Regions from separate parts of the Cellulomonas sp. URHB0016 genome, predicted to be linked through region 3. Evidence: riboswitches for the same ligand, from Rfam matches in the RefSeq annotation. Region 3 holds a riboswitch; each other region holds the start of a gene.
The links. Region 3 has a riboswitch for S-adenosylmethionine ahead of ACVW07_RS15495 (rhodanese-like domain-containing protein). Riboswitches for the same ligand answer to the same signal wherever they lie in the genome.
Positions count from the first base shown of each region.

Region 1: it holds a riboswitch for S-adenosylmethionine, as region 3 does, so the genes downstream of both, ACVW07_RS11945 (methylenetetrahydrofolate reductase) here and ACVW07_RS15495 (rhodanese-like domain-containing protein) in region 3, are expected to answer to the same signal.
Region 2: it holds a riboswitch for S-adenosylmethionine, as region 3 does, so the genes downstream of both, ACVW07_RS14495 (LLM class flavin-dependent oxidoreductase) here and ACVW07_RS15495 (rhodanese-like domain-containing protein) in region 3, are expected to answer to the same signal.

Region 1 is NZ_JBSRZU010000001.1:2,602,789-2,610,477, reverse strand. Features, by position in the region: gene ACVW07_RS11970 (TetR/AcrR family transcriptional regulator C-terminal domain-containing protein) at 1-1,112, shown strand, start outside; gene ACVW07_RS11965 (DNA-3-methyladenine glycosylase I) at 1,109-1,726, shown strand; gene ACVW07_RS11960 (hypothetical protein) at 1,790-2,008, shown strand; gene ACVW07_RS11955 (ABC-F family ATP-binding cassette domain-containing protein) at 2,021-3,667, opposite strand; gene ACVW07_RS11950 (hypothetical protein) at 3,832-5,139, opposite strand; SAM riboswitch class I at 5,537-5,633, shown strand; gene ACVW07_RS11945 (methylenetetrahydrofolate reductase) at 5,704-6,729, shown strand; gene metE (5-methyltetrahydropteroyltriglutamate--homocysteine S-methyltransferase) at 6,744-7,689, shown strand, end outside.
Region 2 is NZ_JBSRZU010000001.1:3,149,847-3,157,535, reverse strand. Features, by position in the region: gene ACVW07_RS14515 (ABC transporter substrate-binding protein) at 1-657, opposite strand, end outside; gene ACVW07_RS14510 (amino acid ABC transporter ATP-binding protein) at 712-1,479, opposite strand; gene ACVW07_RS14505 (amino acid ABC transporter permease) at 1,476-2,540, opposite strand; gene ACVW07_RS14500 (GNAT family N-acetyltransferase) at 2,546-3,172, opposite strand; gene ACVW07_RS14495 (LLM class flavin-dependent oxidoreductase) at 3,169-4,344, opposite strand; SAM riboswitch class IV at 4,593-4,716, opposite strand; gene ACVW07_RS14490 (class I SAM-dependent methyltransferase) at 4,916-5,539, shown strand; gene ACVW07_RS14485 (hypothetical protein) at 5,555-5,710, opposite strand; gene ACVW07_RS14480 (hypothetical protein) at 5,809-7,689, opposite strand, start outside.
Region 3 is NZ_JBSRZU010000001.1:3,367,168-3,374,856, reverse strand. Features, by position in the region: partial or broken gene ACVW07_RS15520 (3-oxoacyl-ACP reductase) at 1-247, shown strand, start outside; gene ACVW07_RS15515 (MaoC/PaaZ C-terminal domain-containing protein) at 244-1,209, shown strand; gene ACVW07_RS15510 (GNAT family N-acetyltransferase) at 1,271-1,858, opposite strand; gene ACVW07_RS15505 (DUF2510 domain-containing protein) at 1,904-2,587, opposite strand; gene ACVW07_RS15500 (aminotransferase class V-fold PLP-dependent enzyme) at 2,738-4,195, opposite strand; SAM riboswitch class IV at 4,238-4,352, opposite strand; SAM riboswitch class I at 4,471-4,573, shown strand; gene ACVW07_RS15495 (rhodanese-like domain-containing protein) at 4,578-4,997, shown strand; gene ACVW07_RS15490 (O-succinylhomoserine sulfhydrylase) at 4,994-6,265, shown strand; gene ACVW07_RS15485 (pyridoxamine 5'-phosphate oxidase family protein) at 6,334-6,813, opposite strand; gene ACVW07_RS15480 (DUF1684 domain-containing protein) at 6,913-7,689, opposite strand, start outside.

The sequences.
Region 1 (7,689 bases), 760 kb from region 3:
ACCTGGCCAAGGCCGAGCAGGACACCCTGCGTGAGCGTGAGCGTGCCGAGCGGGAGCAGGTCAAGGAGGCCGAGCGCCGCAAGGCCGAGAGGGAGCGGGACGCGCGGGACGCCGCCCGCGAGGCCGGCCGGGCCCTGCGGGAGGCGGAGAAGGCGGCCCGTGCGGCGGCGCTCGCCCAGCAGAGGGCCGCCCGGGAGGCCGAGAACGCCCGCCGGCAGGCGCTGCGCGCGGAGCAGGAAGGCGCGCACGAGGGTGCGCGGGCCGGCGCTGAACCCGCTGCTCCCCTCGACCTCACGAGGCTGCCCGCCGACATCGCCGTCCTGTGGCGCACCCCGGAGCCCGCCCGACGAGGGCCCCGACCCAGCCTCACGCTCGAGCAGATCGCCGACGCCGGCATCGCCCTGGCCGATGCGGAGGGGATCGGTGCCGTGTCGATGGCCCGCCTCGCCGAGTCGCTCGGCTTCACCACGATGTCGCTCTACCGGTACGTCGCCTCGAAGGACGAGGTGCTCGCCCTCATGACCGACCGGGCGGGCGGTCGCGCACCGTCCGTCGGTCCCGAGGTCGGCGGCTGGCGCGCGCGGCTGGAGCTGCTCCTCGGGCTGTCGCAGCCCGTGGTGCGGGCGCACCCGTGGATGGCGCAGACGTCGTCGGTGCTGCACTCTCTCGGGCCGAACCGACTCACCTGGATGGAGGCGATGCTCGCGGCGCTCGACGACGTGCCCCTGTCCGAGGCCGAGAAGCTGCAGGCGGTCGGGGCGCTGTCGGGGCACCTGCTCGAGGAGCTGCGGATCGTCGACGCCCTCACCGAGCGGGCCCGTGAGACCTCGTCCTCCGAGGTCGCGGTGACGGGCGACGTGATCCGCATGCTGGCCGGCGCCGACGAGCACCCGGCGCTGCTGCGGGCCGTCGACGCCGGCGCGTTCGACGTGTCCCCGGTCCCGGCCGACGACGAGACGCTGGGGTTCGGCATGGTGCTGCTGCTCGACGGCATCGAGCGGCTCATCGAGCGGGCGTCGAGCCGTCCACAGGCCACGGCCGAGGGGACGGACGCACCGGGCGACGACGAGACCACCATCGTGTCGGACAGCGCAGGCACACTCGCCTCATGACCACGGACGTCCCGCCGCCTCCGGCCGGCCGCTGCTTCGGCGACGGCAACCCGCTCTACGAGCAGTACCACGACGAGGAGTGGGGCAGGCCGGTCCACGGCGAGCACGCGCTGTTCGAGCGGCTCGTCCTCGAAGGCTTCCAGTCGGGCCTGGCCTGGATCACCGTGCTGCGCAAGCGGCCCGCGTTCCGGGAGGCGTTCGCCGGCTTCGACGCCGAGGTCGTCGCACGGTTCGGGGAGGACGACGTCGCCCGGCTCATGGCGGACGCAGGCATCGTCCGCAACCGCGCGAAGATCGACGCCACCATCGCCAACGCCCGCGCGTTGCGCGCCCTGCACCAGACCGGCCGGACGCTGGACGCGGTGATGTGGTCGCATGCGCCCGACCGGGCCGAGCACGTCCGGCCTGCCACCTGGGTCGAGGTCCCCGCGTCCACGCCCGAGTCGAAGGAGCTCGCCAAGGAGCTCAAGTCGCTCGGCTTCCGCTTCGTCGGGCCCGTCACCGCCTACGCCGCGATGCAGGCGTGCGGGCTGGTCGACGACCACCTGGCCACCTGCCCCGCCGCCGTCGTGGCGGACGGCTGCTCCGTCCGGGCGGCTACTCCCACGGGGTGACGGGTTGGGTGAAGCAATGAGCCGGATGTCCGCAGGTCAGGGCGACAGGACTACAGTCCCCGCATGAGCGAGATGCCCGAACGTGAGGGGCGACTCGACGCCATCCGTGCGGCCGAGGACGCCCTGCGGGTCCCTGCGGACCCCGACCCCCTGATCCTTGCTGCCGTCCGGGAGGGGCTCGACGCCGTGCCGGCCGGGTCCCCGACCTCCTGGTTCGACGTCCCGAGCCAGCGCAACCGCGCCCGTCCGGCAGGCACGCTGCACAACCGCCGGAGCCGCTGAGCCGTCAGCGGCTCACTCCGGCGTGACCTCCGTGACCTGGCCGTCCTCGACGTGCCAGCGCCGGGTCAGCCGCACGGTCTCCAGCATCCGGCGGTCGTGCGTGACGAGCAGGATGGTTCCCTCGAACGAGTCCATCGCTGCCTCGAGCTGCTCGATCGCGGGCAGGTCGAGGTGGTTCGTCGGCTCGTCGAGCACCAGCAGGTTCACACCGCGCGCCTGCAGCAGCGCCAGCGCCGCCCGGGTGCGCTCACCGGGCGACTGTGACGCCGCCGGCCGGTCCACGTGGTACCCGCCGAGCCCGAACTTCGCGAGCAAGGTCCGCACGTCGGCGGTCGTCCACTCGGGGACCTCGCGCGCGAACGCCGTCACCAGCGACTCGTCACCCTCGAAGGCCCGCCGGGCCTGGTCCACCTCGCCGACGAGCACCCCGGCACCCTGGTCCACGACGCCCGACGTCGGCGCCAGCCGGCCGAGCAGCAGCGCGAGCAACGTCGACTTGCCGGCGCCGTTCGGACCGGTGACGGCCACGCGGTCCTTCCAGTCGAGCTGCAGGTCCACCGGCCCGAGGACGAAGTCGCCGCGACGGACGACCGCGTTCCGCGCCACCGCGACGACGGCACCGGACCGGGGTGCCGTCGCGATGGACATCTGGAGCTGCCACTCCTTGCGCGGCTCCTCCACGACCTCCAGGCGGTTGATGAGGTTCTCCGTCTGCCGGGCCTTGGCCGCCTGCTTCTCGGAGGTCTCGCCGCGGAAGCTCTTGACGTGCTTGTCGTTGTCGGACGCCTTGCGGCGCGCGTTCCGGACGCCCTTCTCCATCCAGGCCCGCTGCATCCGGGCCCGCGCCTGCAGCGACCCGAGCCGGGCGGAGTAGTCGTCGTACGCCTCCCGCGCACGGCGGCGGGCGATCGAGCGTTCCTCCAGGTAGGCGTCGTAGGTGCCGCCGTAGGCCGTGACGCGCTGCAGGCTGCGGTCGATCTCGACGACCGTCGTGACGGTGCGGGACAGGAACTCGCGGTCGTGGCTGACCACCACGATCGGCGCCTCGGACCGCTGCACGAACTCCTCCAGCCGGTCGAGGCCGGCGGCGTCGAGGTCGTTCGTCGGCTCGTCGAGCAGGTACACGTCGTAGCGGGACAGCAGGAGCGCCGCCAGCCCGACCCGGGCCGCCTGCCCACCGGACAGCGCGGTCATCGGCAGGTCGAGGTCGACCGCGAGGCCGAGGTCGTCGGCCACCGACCCGAGGCGCGACTCGAGGTCGGCGCCGCCGAGGGCCAGCCAGCGTTCGAGCGCCTCGGAGAACTCGTCGTCGGCACCGGGCGCCCCGCGGCCCAGCGCGTCCGCGGCGGCGTCCATCTCCTCCTGGGCCCGCGTGACGCCGGTGCGCCGCCCGAGGTGCTCGCGGACCGACTCACCGTCGACGCGCTCGACCTCCTGGGCGAGGTAGCCGAGCTGGGCGTGCGCGGGCGAGACCGCCACCGAGCCGGCGTCGGGGGTGCGCAGGCCGCCGAGGATCCTCAGGAGGGTCGACTTGCCGGCCCCGTTGGGTCCCACGAGCCCGATGACGTCGCCCGGGGCGACGACGAGGTCGAGGTTCGAGAAGAGCTCACGATCGCCGAACCCGGCACCGATCCCCTTGGCCTGGACGGTCGCTGACATGGGCCCATCCTCTCCCGCGGAGCCCACCACCCGACGACCGTGTCACCCGGCTGCTGTGTGACGAGCGATCACCCCGCGTCCTGCCGGACCAGCTCACGGTCAGCAGGAACCGCCGACCGGGGTGCCGGACCCGGTGGCGGAGACGTCATCACCTGGTCGAGCCGCTACCTGACGATGAACCGATGGATCGGCGTGGGGCTCGTGTTGCCTGCCCTGTCGACGGACTCCACGTACAGGACGTGCGGGCCTGCCGTCGTCGGCGTGTACGAGATCGTCGCGCTGCCACCGAGCGACACGGCCGCGGTCTGGTCCATGGCGTCGCCGTCGAACGAGTACTTGTACGCGACGACGTCGCTCGAGGAGCCCGGCGACAGGGTGAACTGGCCGGTCAGCCCGATGCCGCCGCCGGCGACGTCCTTGTCGTACACACCTGGCTGGCCCTGGACCGGCGTGATCGACGGCGAGTCGGGGGCGACGAGGTCCACGGTGAGCTCGCAGGGGACCGTCGAGATGCCCACACCGGACCGTGCGTCGAACGCAAGGGCGCGCCAGCGGTACGTGTGCCCGTCCCGCAGGACCTCGGCGTTCACGGTGACCTTGTGCTCCGCGCCCGAACCCTGAGGAGCGGTGCTCCCGGTCCAGACGACACCCCGCGCCGCGCCGTCGATCACGTCGAACACGTCGAACCGGCCGTAGAGCGAGGTGCCGTCCGGGTGGGCAAGCGTCGCCACCAGTGTCGGCGTCTCCGAGCGCATGAACGGCCGGCCCTCCCCCATCACGCACGCAGTGCGCGGATTCTCCGTACGCAGACCGGCCGGCGGGTACGGTCCGTGCTTGGTCTCCGCCCTGGTGCCCCCGCGCCACGGGAAAGGCCGCAGCTGCGTCGTGACGGTGTCACCGCACGAGGAGCCGGCGGCGTCCGCCGTGCTGCACAGCCCGACGCCCTCGGCGTACGCCGACCCCGCCGTCGCGTCCTGCTGCAGCGAGGCGCTCACGCCCGGGTCGACGGAGACCGGCCGGACGGTGTCCGGGTCGGTGAGCAGCATGTCGCCGAGCGTGGCCACGACCGCCCTGTCGGACACCTCGACGGGTGCCGCCGCGACGGTCTCGGCACCGACCGGTGCCGACGCGAGGCGCGCACGGCCGCCGGTCGCCTCGGCCGCGCGCTGGACAGCCGGCTCGTCGGCGAGACGCTGCCGCGCACCGGTGCGGAGGCGGGGCCCGGCCGACGGAGGGCTCGAGGCGTCCCACGAGGTCGACGGCGGACTGGTCCGAGCCGTCTCGCCCGACGCGCTGAGCGCGTCGAAGCCGGCGCCGTCCGGGTCGCATGCGAGCGCGTCCACTGCCGCGTCGGTCTCGACCGATCCCGGGCAGCCCGGGAGAGGGGCCGTCGCCCCGCTCGTCAGGGGCGCGGCCGACGCCGTCGTCCCCACGAGGACCAGGGCCAGCAGCGGCACGAGTCCCTTCCTCACGACTGCACCCGGCACGATGACCTCCTCGACGACACGCGGCCGGGACGTGACCGCACCGTCCGCCGGCAGGACGACCCACCGCGCAGCGGAACATCTTCGGTGCGGATACTAGGAGGTACTGGACGCCCGTATGGGTCGCTTGCCGATGTTCCATGTCCCAGCGGTCCGGGGTGCCGACGCCGATCGGGCCCGTGGCCTCGGCGCCTGGCGCCGCCACAGACCGGAGCGCTTCGTTACCCTGGGCCGGGACGGCCGCCGTCATCCTGCCCGGGCCGGCGAGCGGAGTGCGGCGGCTGGCGGGCAGACGGCCGCATCGGCGGAGGGACACGCAGCGGACACCTCCGTCTCACAGAGCGAACATGGTTGCTCAGCATGTGGTCGTCGCGTAGCATCGCGGCAACCATCCAGAGCGGCCGAGAGACCTGGCTCGACGACGCCGCAGCAACCCCCCTCCTCGTCGAGGGTGTGGGTGCTTCCGCCAGGGTCGATGGAGAGCGACATGTCTGTGCCTGACCCCCGACCCCGCACCCGCCGGTGTCACCACCGGTGCGCCCGGGCTGCCCTGTGAGTGCGACGACGACCGCCGCGACCGCGAGCGAGCGTGTGACCGGCGTCCACGTCGCCGAGTCGCCGCGCCCGCGCGCTGCCGTGGACCGGCCGACGGTGTCGTTCGAGCTGTTCCCGCCGCGCAACCCCGACGCCGCACCGCGGCTGTGGGCGACCATCCAGGCGCTCGAGGCGGTGCACCCCGACTTCGTGTCCGTCACCTACGGGGCCGCCGGCAAGACACGGCTCACCACGCGCGCGTTCGTCAGACGGCTGCTGCGCGAGACGTCGCTGAACCCGATCGCCCACCTGACCTGCGTCGGGACCTCTCGCGAGGAGATCACCACGATCGTCGAGGAGTTCCTCGACGAGGGAGTCCGGTCGTTCCTCGCGCTGCGCGGCGACCCGCCCACCGACCAGGACGACTGGCAGCCGCACCCCGACGGCCTCAACACGGCGAGCGAGCTCGTGGAGCTGCTCCGCGACCTCGAGCAGCAGCGGTGCGCCGACAGCCCCTCCCAGGCGGTCCGTGCCCGCGTCCGGCCGCTGTCGGTCGCCGTCGCCGCCTTCCCGCGCGGCAACGCGGCCACCGGCGGCACCCGCGCGCAGGACGTCGCGAGCCTGCTCGCCAAGCAGCAGGCCGGCGCGGACTTCGCGATCACGCAGGTGTTCTTCGACGCCGACGCCTACCTCGGTCTCGTCGCTGAGGCACGGGACGCGGGCGTCACCATCCCGATCATCCCGGGCATCATCCCGACCACCGACCCGGCCCGCCTGCTGCGCGTGCAGGAGCTCACCGGGGTGCCGGTGCCGCCCGACCTGCTGGACCTGCTGGGCTCGGCCGACGACGAGCTCGACCGGCACCGCCGGGGCATCCGCGCCAGCGTCGACCTGGTCCACGGCGTCCTCGACGGCGGGGCACCCGGCATCCACGTCTACACGTACAACCAGCACCACGCCGCGCTCGACCTGCTCGAGGGCGCCGACCTCGACGGAGGAGCTCGGACCCGCCGTCACCCCAATCCGTCAACGACCGACCTCTGAGGGACCGACACACCATGACCAGCACCCCCACGTTCCCCGCCGGCTCCGTCCTGGGATACCCCCGCATCGGGCCGCGCCGTGAGCTCAAGAAGGCCATCGAGTCGTTCTGGGCCGGCCGTTCCACCGCGGACGAGGTCGAGGCCGTCGCCGCCGACCTGCGCCGCCGCACGCGCACCCGCCTGGCCGAGCTGGGCCTGCGGACCGACGTCCCCGCCATCCCGAGCGCCTTCTCGTTCTACGACCACGTGCTCGACGCGTCGGCCGTGGTCGGCGCCGTGCCGGCCCGCTTCGCCGACCTGGTCGACGAGAACGGCCGCCTGGACCTCGCGGGCTACTCGACGGTGGCCCGTGGCCGCGGCGACGACCTGCCGCTCGAGATGACGAAGTGGTTCGACACGAACTACCACTACCTGGTGCCCGAGATCGGCCCGGACACCGCGTTCCGCTACGCGAGCGACCGCCCGGTGCGCGAGTTCACCGAGGCACTGGCCGACGGCGTGCTGACCCGCCCGGTCATCGTCGGCCCGGTCACCTACCTGGCGCTGGCCAAGGCCGCCGAGGGCTCGCCGGAGGGCTTCGCACCCATCGACCGCCTGCAGGACCTCCTGCCGGTGTACGCCGAGCTGCTGCGCGACCTCAAGGCCGCCGGTGCGACGTGGGTCCAGCTCGACGAGCCGGCCCTGGTGTCCGACTCCATCGAGGTGCCGGCCGACCAGCTGCTCGCCGCGGTCGTCGAGGCCTACCGCGCACTCGCCACCGACCTCACCGACCGCCCGGCGATCTTCGTCGCGGCCCCCTACGGCGACCTGGGCCCGGCGCTTCCGGTGCTCGCCGCCACCGACGTCGAGGCCATCGGCATCGACCTGGTCCGCGGCCACGCGCCGTCGGAGAAGGTCCCCGGCCTGGAGACGAAGACGCTGGTCGCCGGCGTGATCGACGGCCACAACATCTGGCGCGCGG
Region 2 (7,689 bases), 220 kb from region 3:
CTTGATCGGGTCGAGGCCGTTCTTGATGTTCTCCTCGTTCCAGGCGAGCAGGATCTTCTCCTGGTTGGTGCCCGAGCCGACACCCACCGTGAGACCGGCGATGTCCTTCGGCTCCTTGATCTCCTTGATCTTGCTGTTCGCCGCCGTGATCCAGCCGAGCTGGTCGTTGCGGTAGGAGGAGAAGTCGTACAGCTCCTTGCGCTCCTCGGTGACGGTGACGTTGGAGACCACCGCGTCGACGTCGCCCGACTGCAGGGCCAGCGGCCAGTCGGCCCACGCCTTCTGCTCGAGCTCGAGCTCGAGCCCGAGCGCGTCGGCGACGAGGCTCGCGATGTCCGTCTCGTTGCCGATCGGCGTCTTCTCGTCGTCCGCGAGGAACCCGAGGGGCGGCGCGGCACCGGCCGTCGTCGCGACCTTGAGGACGCCGGACGCCTTGACGTCGGCGGGCAGCAGCGCGACGGCGTCGTCCGCGACCGTGGTGTGGATGCGGTCCTGGTCGGGGCTGGTGTCGACCTGGAGGCCGCCGGCGGCGGCCGGGCTCGCGGACGAGCCGGCGGGCTCCTCGGCAGCGCTCGATCCCGCGCACGCGGCGAGCGCCAGCAGGGGCACGACCGCGAGCGCGGTCAGGAGCCTGGTGCGTCGGAAGGGGGCAGTCACGGGGGTGTCTCGCTTTCCTGGGGTCGATCGGGGGGCGATCGGGGGTGGGGGCGGTCAGAGGACCTTGTCGAGGAACGCGCGGGTGCGGTCCTCCTGCGGGTCGTCGAGCACCTGGGCGGGGCTGCCCTGCTCGACGATCCGTCCTTCGTCCATGAAGACGACGGTGGTGGCGACCTCGCGGGCGAAGCCGATCTCGTGGGTGACGACGACGAGGGTGGTGCCGGTCGCCGCGAGGTCGCGGATCACGTCGAGCACCTCGCCGACGAGCTCGGGGTCGAGCGCGGACGTCGGCTCGTCGAACAGCACGACCGACGGCTTGACGGCGAGCGCGCGGGCGATGGCGACGCGCTGCTGCTGCCCGCCGGACAGCTGGCGCGGGTAGGCGTCGACCTTGTCGCCGAGCCCGACCCGGACGAGCAGGTCACGGGCCTCGACCTCGACCTCGGACCGCCGCCTGCCCTGCGCGGACACCGGCGCCTCGACGACGTTCTCCAGGGCCGTGAGGTGCGGGAACAGGTTGAAGGACTGGAACACGAACCCGATGCGGGTCCGCTGCCGGAGGATCTCCTTCTCCTTGAGCTCCTGGAGCGCACCGTCGGACCGCGTGCGGTACCCGATGAGCTCGCCGTCGATCTCGATGAACCCGCGGTCCACCTTCTCGAGGTGGTTGATGGCCCGCAGCAGGGTCGACTTGCCGGAGCCCGACGGCCCGAGGATCACGGTCACCTCGCCGGGACGGACCACCAGGTCGATGCCGTCGAGCACCTCGAGCGTGCCGTAGGCCTTGTGGACGCCGCGGACCTCGACGAGCCCGGCGCTCATCGCGCACCCCCGACCTGCGCGGAGCGGCGGGTCCGGACGAGCGCGCTGCGGGCGGACCGCGAGCCGTAGCCCGGCGGGAGGCCGGCGGGCAGCGGCGCACCGGTGACCCGGGACCAGCCGACGCCGAGCCCCCACCGGGCACGCTGCAGCGGGGTCGGCGGGAGCTGCCGCAGCGCCCCCTTCGCGTAGTGCCGTTCCACGTAGAACTGGATCACCGTGAGCACGGTCGTGATGACGAGGTACCAGATGCCCGCGACGACGAGCAGCGGGACGACGCGCTGGTTGCGGCCGTAGATCACGCCGACGATGTAGAACAGCTCGTTGTACGCGAGGACGTAGACGACGGACGTGCCCTTGACCAGGCCGATGATCTCGTTCACGGCGGTCGGCACGATGGTCCGCATGGCCTGCGGCAGGATGATCCGCCGCTGCTGCACGGACCGCGGCAGGCCCAGCGCGGCGGCGGCCTCGTGCTGGCCCTGGTCGACGCCGAGGATGCCGGCCCGCACGATCTCCGCGGAGTAGGCGGCCTGGGACAGCCCGAGGCCGAGGATCGCGGCGCCGAACTTGTCGATCACGTCGAGCGTGTCGAAGCCGGTGAACGACGGGCCGAAGGGGACACCGAGCGTGATCGTCGGGTAGAGGTACGCGAGGTTGTACCAGAGCAGCAGCTGGAGGATCAGCGGCACCGACCGGAACACCCAGGTGTACGCCCAGGACACGCCGCGCAGCAGCGGCGACCGGGACAGCCGCATGAGCGCCAGCACGGTGCCGAGGCCGAACCCGATCACGGCCGCGGCGGCGGTCAGGCGCAGGGTGCCCCACAGCCCTTCGAGCACGGAGGGCCAGGTGAGGTACTGCCCGACCACGCCCCACTCCCACTTCGAGTTGGTGAGGAGCGAGCTCAGGACCATCGCGAGCAGCACACCGACGACGGCGGTGGCGACCCAGCGGCCGGGGTGGCGGGCGCCGACGACGCGGGGCTGGTCCGTCGTCGGGCGGGCGGGGGTGCGGTCGACGACCGTGCGCGGCTCGTCGTGCGGCAGGGAGACCGTGGACACGGCGGTCACCTCTCGGTGGGCTGGGGGTCGGGGACGAGCCACTTCTCGAACGGGAGGGGGCCGATCTGCTCCGGGTCGGCCGCGGTGTCGAACAGCGGCGTGTAGCCGGCGCGGACGTACAGCGCCGCCGCCTCGGGCTGCCGTGGCCCGGTGGTGAGGTAGAGGCGCGGGTAGCCGGCCGCGAGCGCCCGGCGCTCCAGCTCGGCCAGCACCCGCCGGGCGAGGCCACGCCGCCGGTGCGCGGAGTGGGTCCAGATCCGCTTGAGCTCCGCGGTCGGCACGACCGGGACGCCACGCTCGTCACGTCCCCCGGGCCGGGCGGACCGGGCGATGTCCCCCAGCTCGGGCTCGGTGCGACGGCGGAACGCCCCACCGGCGACCGCGCCGCCGTCCTCGACGAGCAGCACCAGCTCCCCGCGCGGCGGGGCGAACTCGTGGGCGGGGTACCGCTCCAGCTCGGCACGCAGGTCCGCGACGCGCAGCCGGTCCGCGTACCTCGACGCGTACTCGACGGCGAGCTCGTCGAGCATGGGGCGCACGCTCGGGTGGTGCAGGGGCACCGACCGGAACTCGGGCGCGGTGCCAGCGTCACGGGCGATCTCGGTCGCGGTCGCCCTGGTCAGGGTGCTCATCGGGCGGCCGCCGAGCGACCGGCGCCGACCCGCGTACCCGCACCGGACGCGGCGGCAGGCCGCGCGGTCCTGGACGCCCGCTGCACGGTCACGCCCGCACGGACACCGGCGCGACGCACCGGCCGGGGCAACCCGAGGGTCCCGCGCAGGGTGCCGCCCCGGGGGTACCTGTCGCGGAACACGCCCGCACCGCGCAGCCGCGGCACGACGGCGTCGACCAGCCCCGGCAGGTCGGTGTGCACCGAGGCCGGCCGGAACGTGAACCCGTCGGCGGCACCGAGCGCGAACCACTCGGTGACGAGCGACGCGACGTCGACCGCCGTGCCGAGGGCCACGAGCACGCCCGCCTCGGGCCGCACGTCGCCGATCTCGGCGAGCAGCTCCAGCCGGGCGCGGGCGCTCGCGGCGTCCGGTGCCAGCAGCAGGAACGCGTCGACGAGCACACGCACGGCGTCGGGGTCGCGGCCGTGCGCGACGGCGGCGTCACGGACCCGCCGCCGCACGGCCGCCGCGACGCCGCGGTCGTCGACCCGGACGCGGACCACGTCGGCCACCCGCCCCGCGATGTCGACGGCGTGCGCGTCGATCCCGTCGGTCGCGTCGAGACGGACCACGACGGGTGGCCGTCCCTGCGGCGACCGCGACGCGCGCTCGGCCTGCGGGGCCGCGAAGTGCACACCGTCCACGTCCACGAACCGGGTGCCCCGCCCGTCGACGGGCTGCGGCACCTCGCGGACGGGGCCGTCCCACTCGCCGCCGACCGCGTCGACGGCGACGTCGTCGAGCGCCCCGATGCCGACCTGCCACGCCGCCCGCCCACCGCTCGCGCGGTCGATGGTCGCGACGGCCTGGGCGACGTGGCCCGGCTCCGTGCGGGTCGCGTCGAGCTGGGCGACGAGGCCGATCCCCGAGCTGCGCGGGGCGAGCCGCGCCGCGACGAGCGCTGCGTCGAGGCGCCCCTGCAGCGTCGTGTTCCGGCTGGGGTGCAGCGCGAAGGACTCGTCGAACACGACGAAGTCGAGGGTGCCGCGCTCGGCGACGGCCACGTGGTCCGTGAGCTTGTCGAGGTCGAAGAGGCGCTGGCCCTGCGAGCCGTGGTCGCGCCAGGCGGCGGCGCGGGCGCCGGTGTCGCTGAGGTCGATACCGATGTGGGCGTGTCGGGAGAAGGGCACGGCGAGGGTCCGTTTCGCTGCATGGGGGTGCGTGGGGTGCGCGAGGTCGCTGGAGCGGCGCACGTCGGTGCGCTCAGGTGCGCCGCGCCGAAGGAAGCGGGCGCGGCGTCAGGGGGCCGGCGGCGGTGCCGGCGCGCTGCTCAGGTCAGCGGCGACAACAGGACGGGCACGCGAGCGTGCGGGTGCTGCTCACGGAGCGGGGAACGCTCATGGTCCGTCCTCTCGTGCACCGGCGCTGCCGGTGCGATTCGCGTCGCTTGCCGCGGTCCGGGCGTCACCGCCCGTCCACGACCAGGTCCTCACCCGGGGCACCCCGCCGCGCGGGAGGGTTGCCGTCCAGCAAGCCGGGGCTTCGCGCTGGAAATCTTGACCTTGTTAGTCGGAATTAAACGCCGGACGTCCTCACTGGTCAAACCGGCGTTCGCATGATGAGACGGCATGATGGACCGATGCCCGACGCCGGCTACTTCGACACCTGGTACTCGAACATCGAGCAGTTCCCCACCCGCGACCGCCTCCAGGCCCAAGCCCTGGGCCTGCCGCCGGGCGTCCAGACCGACGGCGTCCTCACGTGGTCCGCGGTGCCGACGGTCGCGGACGCGCTCGCCCTGCGACCGGGCGACACGCTGCTCGACCTGGCCTGCGGGCGCGGGGCGCCTGGGGTGTCGAGCTCGCCGCCCGCTCGGGAGCGGACCTGGTCGGTGTGGACTTCTCCCGCGTCGCCCTGTCCGTCGCCTCGCGGCGCGCTGCCGACCGCGGCGTCGCGGCGCGCTTCGTCCTCGGGGGCCTCGACGCCACCGGGCTGCCCGACGCCTCCGTCACGGCCGCCGTCAGCGTCGACTCCGTCCAGTTCGCGGAGCCGCTCTCCGCGGGTCTCGCCGAGCTCCGCCGCGTCGTCGCACCGGGCGGCCGCATGGTGCTCACGGGCTGGGTCGCACACGACCTCGACGACGAGCGGGTGTCGCCGCGCCTGCGCCAGGACGTGCGCGCGGAGCTCGTCGCGACCGGGTTCACCGACGTCGTGGAGCGGGACGAGCCCGGGTGGCGGCGCTTCGAGCAGGCGATGTGGCAGGCCGCCGCGGCGCACCCCGAGGACCCGGCGGACCCGGCGCTCGTCTCGATGCAGGGCGAGGCACGTCGCTCGCTCGACGTGTTCGACCGGATCCGCCGGTCCTGGTGGGTCGCGCGGGCCTGACGCCCACGCTCCCTCTCAGACCCGGGTACGTCCGCGGTTCACCAGCGACATGATCAGGCTGACGACGAGCAGGACGATGCCGATCCACAGGAGGACCTTCGCTGCGGTCACCGCGACGCCGATCACGATCATCACGACGCCGACGATGATGAGAATGAGCCAGAGACCCATCAGGGCCACCTCCTCGGGGGGACGGCCGACGGGGTGACGACCGTCCCCGCATCGTCCCAAGACCGTCCGGGTCCGGCATGTCGACCGCAGCGGGCTCCTCAGGCGGGCAGCTCGACCTCGATCCGCACGACGTCACCCGTCCGGCGGAACACCTGCCCGCTGACCTCGCCGTCGAGCGCCCCACCGGTACCGGCGACCTGCGACCCGTCCGCGAGGTTGGCCACCACCCGCAGCACGGCACCGCGCCGGTACACGACGGGCACCTGGCAGAACGTGAACGCCAGCGACCCGGCCGGCAGCACCACCGACTGCCGCCGCTGCGCCACGTCGAGGTACCGGAACACCTCCCGCCCAGCCGTCCACTCGGAGGCCCGCAGGAGCACGGGCCGCACGACGACCCGACCGTGCTCCACGCGCAGGCCGAGCTCGCCGAGCCGGGTGAGGACCTCCTCCTTGACCTGGCCGGTCATGCCCGGCTGCCGCGCCCCCCGGCCCGCCGGGGTGTGCGAGTACGGGTCCACCGGGAAGGCGCCGTACACCTCGGGCGTCTTGCAGTACCCGAGCCCGAGCCGCACGTCCTCGTAGGCGTCGCGCAGGCCCTGGACGACGTCGGGACCGGCCCCTGCGGCCACCGCCCGCTCGACGTTCTCCTGCACCGCGAGCAGCAGCTTCGACACCATGTGCCAGTAGATGCTGCCCAGCCCCTCGTAGGCGAAGAACGACCCCGACCGCCCGGTGAACTCGGCATGCCGGAACACCTGCTCCCACACGTCGAGCAGGGCGGCCCGCCCCTGGTCCACGGCGTCCGACGGCGGGAGCGCGTCGAGCCCCGCCTCGACGTCGCGAGCGTTGTGCAGCCCGGGCGCGAACCGGTGGTCGCCGCGCACGTCACGCAGCACGAGCGACGTGTCGCCGGCGCGCACGAGCGCGTCGACCAGAGGGCACGCCGCTGCCTGCTCGGCGGTGATCCGGTTCCGCTCCAGGAACGTCGGCAGCACCTTGTCGGGGTACAGCGTGTAGCTGTGCTGGTCGGCCCGGTAGAGCCGGCTGCGGCGCACCGCCTGCACCAGGTCGAGCGCCTCCTCCGGCGACAGGAGCCCCGCGGACAGCACCGCGACCTGGCCCTCGATCATCTCCTGCAGCCGCCCGACGGCGGCGCGGCCGTCACGCAGGTCGAGCAGGTTGTACGAGTGGTACAGCCCGTCCTCACGGCGGTTGGCGCGCAGCGCGGCGTCGACGTACCTCTGCGCGACGTCGAGGAACGCCTGCACCGTCCCGGCGTCGACCGTCGTGCGCCGGCCGTCGAACCCGGCGTACACCCGCGTCCGGTACTCCGTGCCGGCGGCGCCGAGCGCGTCCATCACCCGGCGGCGCCCGTGGTCGTCGAACCCGTGGTCCACGGCTCCGACGTGCGCCTCCAGCGCGGCGTGCACGTCGTTCAGGAGGCCGGCGAGCTCGGTGGTCACCGTCAGGTCGTCGCCGAGCAGGTCCCGGGCCAGGGCCAGGAAGCGCCGCACGTACCCGAGGGTGACGACCGAGAGGCCCTTGCCGACGAGCGCGTTGTTCGCGTCGTTCCACTCCGGGCGCTGGGTGTTCATCCAGATGCCGCCGTCGGGCACGAGGTTGACGACCTTCGCCAGGAGGAGGAGCAGCAGCTTCTCGCCGAGCGTGACGCGCACGAGGTCGCCGTCGAACCCGTGCACGAGGCGGCCGTCGGCGCCCTCCGTGACGATCCGGGCCTCGACGCGCTCCTCGGTCACCGTGTCGAACGCGATGGTGTCGACCGGGTCGCGCAGCGTGTCGGTGTAGGACGCGATGCGGTACGGCACGTCGGCGTGCGTGAAGACCGCACTGTCCACGAGCGCCTCCAGCCGGCCCGGGTGGAACCGGCGCGACGCCTCCAGGAGCTTGACCAGGTAGATGACCTGGTGGTCGCTCCAGTAGCCGATGTTCGCCCACGGGTTCGACGGCTCGGGAAC
Region 3 (7,689 bases):
GACCGCGCCGCTGCTCACCGCGTTCGGAGGGACCGCCAACGCGGTCGCCCCCGGCTTCATCGAGACCGACATGACGGCCCGCATCCCCGCGCTCACGCGGCAGGTCGCCCGGCGGCTCAATTCGCTCCAGCAAGGCGGGCTGCCGGTCGACGTGGCGGAGACCGTGGCGTTCCTCGCGTCGCCCGCAGCAGGCGGGGTCGTCGGACGGGTGCTGCGCGTGTGCGGGCAGAACCTGGTGGGCCAGTGACATCGACCGTCGTGCTGCCCGCCGTTCCCGGGCTCGGCGGGCTCTACGCCCGCGGTGCCGGCGCGTCCGGGCGGCTGGCCCTCGCCCGACGGCTGGGCCGGGCGCCCGACGTCCTGCCCGACGTCGCGTACGAGGTGCACGGGGTGCAGGCCGACGCCCGGCAGCTCACCGAGTACCAGCACCTGCTCGGGGAGGCCGCGTCCGACCGGCTGCCCGCCGGGTACGTGCACGTGCTCGCCTTCCCCGTCGCGACGGCCCTGATGGCCCGCACCGACTTCCCGCTGCCGCTCGCCGGGCTCGTGCACCTGGCGAACACGGTCACGCAGCTGCGTCCCGTGACGCTCGGCGACATCCTCGTCGTCCGCGCGTCCGCGGAGCGGCTGCGGCCGCACCGCAGCGGCACGCAGGTCGACCTCGTCATGGAGGTGCACGTGGAGGACGAGGCCGTGTGGCGGGGGGTGTCGACCTATCTCGCGCGCGGCGTGCGCCTGCACGGTGACGACCCGACCACCACCCCTGCGAACACTCCGGCGGCCGCCCCGGACGACGAGCGTCCACCCTTCGTCCCTCCGGCGCCCACCGGGTGCTGGCGCCTGGCCTCCGACACCGGACGGCGCTACGCCGCCGTCTCCGGCGACCGCAACCCGATCCACCTCTCGGCGCCGACCGCCAGGGCACTCGGCTTCCCCCGGGCCATCGCGCACGGCATGTACACGGCGGCCCGCGCGCTCGCCGACGTCGGCGCGGCACGCGGTGAGGCGTTCTCCTGGTCGGTGGACTTCGGCAGCCCGGTGCTGCTGCCCGGGACGGTCACCGTGCGGGTCGCGCACGACGACGCCGGCTTCCGTTTCGCCGGCTGGGACTCCCGCTCCGGCAAGCCCTACCTGACGGGCACGGTCAGGCCGCTGCCGGCGCGACCGGCGGGCGACCGCCCGGCGGCGCCGACCGGTAGCTCGGGCTGAGGTCGCCGGCCCGACGTGGCCGACCGTCGACCGCGCGGCGTGTGTGGCGGTGCGGCGCCCGTCAGACGAGCCCGGGGGTCGTCGTGAGGCGCGCCAGGAGGGCGTCACGGGCCGCCGGCCACTCGTCGGCGAGGATCGAGAAGTAGGCGGTGTCACCGCGGGTGCCGTCCGGTGCGAGCCGGTGGCTGCGGAGCACCCCTTCCGGCGTGGCACCGAGGCGGGTGATCGCCGCGATCGACCGGGCGTTGCGGGCGTCGGCGCGCAGCGCCACCCGGGCACATCCCCACGTGTCGAACGCGTGCGTCAGCATCAGCAGCTTGCACGCCGGGTTGTTCGACGTGCCCCACCACCGCGGTGCGTAGTACGTGTGGCCGATCTCGACGCGCGCGAGCCGGGGCTCCCAGTCGTAGAACGACGTGCTGCCCCGGACCTCGCCGGTCGCTGCGTCGAGCACGGCGAACGCGAGCCGGCCGGGCGTCGCGGTCGCGTCCGCGATCGCCGACGCGACCGCCGCCGCACCGACCGGCACAGGGGACGTCATCCCGCGCCACAGGTCGTCGTCGATGAACGCCGCGAGCTCGGGGGCGTGGCACGCGGCCAGCGGGACCAGCCGCGCGCCGAAGCCCTCGAGTGTCAGGTCGTGCAGCATCCGGCGATGGTGCCACAAGGCGCCGGACGGTACCCGGTGCTCTCGTCAGCCGCCGACGAACGACAGGAGGTAGACGAGAGCGCCGAGGCCCGAGAGGACCAGGCCCGTGACGGCCCGCGCCGTGCCGACGGCCTTCGGGTACCCCTCGGCCTTGATGCGCCTGGCCTTCTGGAGGGCCTTGATGCCGACGAACACGGCCAGGCCGGAGGCGATCGCGTAGCTCGTGAACACCAGGATCAGGACCACGGCGATGCCGGCGATGAGCGCACCCGTCGCCAACCCGTTCTTGGGCGCCTCGACCGGCCCGGTCCCGGCGCCGGCGCCGGACCAGTCGGCCACCGACGGGCCGGACGGGTAGGCGGGGACGCCGGTGGGCTGCCCCGCGGTCGCCCCTGCGGGCGCCGGGTACCCGGGCACGCCGCCCGTGATGCTCGGGTAGCCGGGGACCCCCGCGGGCACCGTCGGCCGGTCGCTCGTGCCCGGCGCCTGGAAGCCGCTCTGGGCGTAGGCGGCGGTCGCGCGTGCGTCCTCCTGCTGGTGGGTCGGCTGCCCGTGCGGCGCCACCGGCGCGGTGGGCGCCTGCTGCGTGGGCTCCTGCTGCGTGGGAGCTTCCTGCGTGTGCTCCGTCCACTGGGCGCCGTCCCACCAGCGGTGGGTGCCGGGGACGTGCGGGTCCGGGTACCACCCGGCGGTCGGGGTGCTCTCGGCCTGGCCGTACACGGTGCTCATGCGGTTGTTCCTCGTCTCATGTGGTCGCCGGGGCCGGCGTCTGACGGAGCAGGTGATGCGGTGACGGTCAGGGGCGATCGTCCGGACGCCGGTACCGGAGGTCCGGGCGGCAGCCGCACACCCTCGCATCGGCACGTCGGGTCGGGGACTTCACTCAGGTCGATGTGGGGAACGGCAGGACGGCCATCGGGTCAGTCGTCGAGGGCGGGGCCGCACGCGGCCGCGGCGGGTCGCGGCCAGGTGGTCCAGGCCGTGCACCTCGACGAGGGGGCGGGTGTCGTCCACGACGGACCAGCACGCGTCGACGATCTCGTACCGCGACGTCGGCCCGGTCGTGAGGTACGCCTGCAGCGCGGCGACCAGCCGGTCGACCGCCTCGCTCGTCGACCCGACCCCGACCGACGCACGGATCGCCCCGCCCGATGCGCCGAGGTGCGCCAGCAGCGGGTGCGCGCAGAAGCGTCCGTCGCGGACGCCGATGCCGTGCTCGGCGGACAGGTAGGCCGCCACCAGGCCGGCGTCGTGCCCCGGCAGGGTGAACGTGACGACCCCGACCGGCTGGGCGGAGTCGGGCCAGATCCGCGCCACCTCGACGCCGTCCACGGCCGTCAGACCGTCGACGAGCCGGGTCCGCAGCGCGTCCTCGTGGGCGGCGAGCGCTCCGGCGGGAAGGGCCGCGAGCTGGTCACAGGCCTCCGCGAGCGCGATGGCTCCGAGCACGTTCGGCGAGCCGGCCTCGTGGCGGGCCGGGGCGGGCTGCCAGATCGTCCGGTCGGACCGGACGTCCCGCACCGCACCTCCCCCTGCGAGGTAGGGCGTCCCGGCGTCGAGCCAGTCGCGGCGGCCCACGAGCGCGCCCGCACCGAACGGCGCGTACGTCTTGTGGCCGGAGAACGCCACGTAGTCGGCGTCGGTGGCGGTGAGCGAGAAGCCGCGGTGCGGGACGAGCTGTGCGCCGTCCACGGCGACGCGGGCGCCGGCCGCGTGCGCGAGAGCGACCACCTCGTCCAGCGGCAGCGCCTCGCCCGTCACGTTCGAGGCACCCGAGACGGTGACCAGCGCGTAGGGCAGGCGGGCGAGCTCGGCGCGCAGCGAGTCGAGCGTCGCGGCGACGGTCGACTCGATCGGCAGGATCGTCGTGGTGTTGCCGTGGCCGCCGCCCGAGTGCACCCAGGGCAGCAGGTTCGCGTGGTGCTCGACGTCCAGGACGAGCACCCGGCCGCCGGCGGGCACGACGCCGGCCAGCAGGTTGAGCGAGTCCGTGGTGTTGCGGGTGATGATCGCGACGTCGTCGGACCGCGCGTCGACGAACCGGGCGATGGCCTGCCGGGACGACTCGTACAGGGCCGTGGACACCTGGGACAGGTAGCCGGCGCCGCGGTGCACGGAGGCGTACAGCGGGAGGACCTCGGTGACGCGGGCCGCGACGGCCTCGAGCGCGGGGGCGCTCGCGGCGTAGTCGAGGTTGGCGTAGACGCGCTGGGTGCCGTCGACAAGCGGCACGGTCGTGTCGCCACCGACGACGGGGAGCAGCGGCTGGACGGTCGGCGGGGTCGACGCGGTGGCGGCGACCCCGGCACACGACGAGCGCTCGGCGGTGACGGTCATGATGGTCCTCCAGAAGGCTCAGGGGGACACCGTCGGTGGTGGACCCCGCGCTTGCCGGACACCGGGCGGCGTCCAGCCAGGTCGTCACCCGGGGCACCCCACCGCGGAGGAGGGTTGCCGGCCAGCGAGCCGGGGCTTGACGCTGGCACTCATGACCTGGGACGAGGGTCGCCAAGGTCCCCCGGTCGTGTCAACGACACGCCCGGGCTGTCTCGGATGGCGGGACACTCTGTCCACCAATTGGAGCGTGTTGTCCGCTCCGCGTAGCATCGCCCGCACCATCCAGAGCGGCCGAGAGATCTGGCTCGACGACGCCGCAGCAACCCGCGGGCACACCACGTGCCCGGCCGAGGGTGCTACCGCCAGGACCGATGGAGGCGACATGGGCTACGCAGGTGACCTGACCCCGCAGCAGGCGTGGGAGCTGCTCACGACGGACGAGCGCGCGGTCCTCGTCGACGTGCGCACCGATGGCGAGTGGCGGTCGATCGGCATCCCGGACGCCGCCGCGATCGGCGGGCGCGCCGCGCTCGTCGAGTGGGTGCAGGCACCGTCGGGCCGCCCGAACCCGCAGTTCCTGCAGCAGCTCGGCGAGGCGGGCCTGGAGCCCGGCGACGAGCGTCCGGTCGTGTTCCTGTGCCGCTCCGGGGTCCGCTCCATCGCCGCGGCGCAGGCTGCGACGGCTGCGGGCCTCGGCCCTGCCTACAACGTGCTCGAAGGCTTCGAGGGCGACGTCGGCCCCGACGGGCAGCGCGGGCACCAGGGCTGGCGTGCCGCCGGCCTGCCGTGGCGGGCGCTGTGAGCGGCCGGCAGGACGGCGTCCGCGTCCCTGGTCCGCTCGACTGGGACGACCGCCGGGTCGACCGCTCGTCGCTGCGTCCGGACACGCTCGCCGTGCGCGGCGGGCAGGTCCGCTCGGAGTTCCACGAGATCTCCGAGCCCGTGTTCCTCACGCAGGCCTACGCGTACGACTCGGCCGCCGAGGCGGAGGCCGCGTTCGCCGGCGAGCGGGACCGCTTCCTCTACTCGCGGTACAACAACCCGACGGTCTCGACCTTCGAGGAGCGGCTGCGGCTGATCGAGGGCGCGGAGGCGGCCTACGCGACGGCGACCGGGATGGCCGCCGTGTTCACCGCGCTCGCCGCCGTGCTGCAGCAGGGCTCGCGCGTCGTCACCGCCCGGGCGCTGTTCGGCTCGTCGGTCGTGATCTTCGACGAGATCCTCGCCAAGTGGGGCGTGCGGACCGACTACGTCGACGGGCACGTGCTCTCGCAGTGGGAGGAGGCGCTGTCCACCCCCGCGGACGTCGTGTTCTTCGAGACGCCGTCCAACCCGATGCAGGACCTCGTCGACATCGAGGCCGTGAGCCGCCTCGCGCACGCCGCCGGGGCGCTCGTGATCGTCGACAACGTGTTCGCCACCCCGGTGCTCTCCCAGCCGCTCACCCTCGGGGCGGACGTCGTCGTGTACTCCGCGACCAAGCACATCGACGGTCAGGGACGCGTCCTCGGCGGCGCCATCCTGGGCAGCGAGGAGTACGTCCGCGGTCCCGTCCAGACGCTCATCCGGAACACGGGCCCGTCGCTGTCGGCGTTCAACGCCTGGGTGCTGCTCAAGGGCCTCGAGACGCTGTCGCTGCGCGTGCGCCACCAGACGGCGTCGGCCCTGCGGCTGGCCACGTGGCTCGAGGAGCAGCCCGGGGTGTCCCTGGTCCGCTACCCGTACCTGACGTCCCACCCGCAGCACGAGCTCGCGCTCGCGCAGCAGTCCGGCGGCGGCACCGTGGTGACGTTCAACCTGCGCGTGCCCGAGGGGGCGTCGGTGGACGTGGCGAAGAAGGCCACGTTCGGGGTGCTCGACTCGTTGCGGATCCTCGACATCTCGAACAACCTCGGCGACGCGAAGTCGATGGTCACGCACCCGGCGACCACCACGCACCGCAAGCTCGGAGCCGAAGGCCGGGCCAGGGTGGGCATCGCGGAGTCGACGGTCCGGCTGTCCGTCGGGCTCGAGGACCCGGACGACCTGATCGACGACCTCACGCAGGCGCTCGGACGGCTGCCGGACTGACGCGACCGGTCTCCGGCTCTGACCCGGCCGGCGCGCTGCCGCGGGTCAGAGCCGGCGCGACGGTGGGGTCAGAGCCGGACCGTCTCGTTCTCGCCGCCGTCGTAGCGTTCGTGCTTCACCTTCGCCTTGACCAGGCTGAGGACGGTCGCGAGCCGGCCGCCGGCCGAGTCCCAGTACTCGGCCGTCTCGCCGTGCACGACCACCAGGACCAGGCCCGGCGTCTCCGGACCGTCGGGGTACCACGCCTCGGCGGTCGCTCCCCACAGCTCGCGGGCCTTCGCCGTGTCGCGGACCACCTCGGCGGGCCCGGACACCGAGACCCACGACGAGCGGTCGGCGAACGCGGCGTTCGCCGGGCTGCCGTGCTCGATCTCGTCGACCTTGTGGCTGTCGGCGTCGGCGAAGAACCACAGGTCACCGTCGAAGTCGACGTCCTGCACGCCCATCGGCCGGCTCACGAGCCTGCCGTCGGCCGCGACCGTGGTGAGCATCGCGATGCGGGCGTCCTTGATGAGCTCGGCGACCTTCGCCACGTCGTCCTGCGACATCGCGACCTCCTCGTCGGGGGCCTCCGGGCGGAGGCGGTCGGGCCACCGTAGGTCGACGGGGGCCCTCGCGCATCCGCGCCGGAGGATCGCCTCAGAGCGTCAGCGCACCCACTGCTCCCCCGCCTCGACGGACACCGTGAGGACGTTCTCCGGGGGCGGCACCGGGCAGGTCGCGAACTGCGTGAGGCCGCACGGCAGGTTCGCCGCGTGGTTGAGGTCGAGCGTGACCGTGCCGTCGCCGGAGACCGGGCCCAGCGTGAGGGACCGCGACGCCGGGTAGGTGGTGACGCCGCTCGTCGCGTCGCGGAACAGCACGCCGAGCCCGCGGGCGCCGTGGTCGAAGACCGTGAGCGCCTGGTCGATGCCGTCGATCGCGAACCGCACCACACCGACCGCGGTGTGGTGGTGCTCCAGGCCGTCGACGACACCGCCGGTCGTCACGCGGCGCGGCTCGTCGAACCGCTCGAGGCGGCCGGTCACCACCCAGCGCTCGTCGGGCGCGTAGGCCGGGATGCCCTGGAACGCGGCGAGCTGCGGTGCGAGCGGGTCGTGCACGCGCACGATCACGTGGCCCGTGCGGCGCGCGACCTCCAGCAGCAGGTCGCCCGAGCGGACCTGCAGGCCCGGGGCGCCCTCGACCGGGTCGAGCTCCGCCCGGCCGTCGACGACGCTGCCGTCGGGCAGGGTGAGTCCCTCGGCGTCGAGCGCCTCGATGCGGGCCGGTCCGCCCTGGGGTGCGGACCACCGCCCGGGGATGCCGGCCAGGACGACGGGCTCCTCGGTCAGCCAGTGCAGCGCCGTGATCGCGACCCAGCCGTGGGGGTCGCGGTAGTAGGCCTCGCGCTCGTCGTGCCAGGTCTGCCAGTCGGCGGCGAA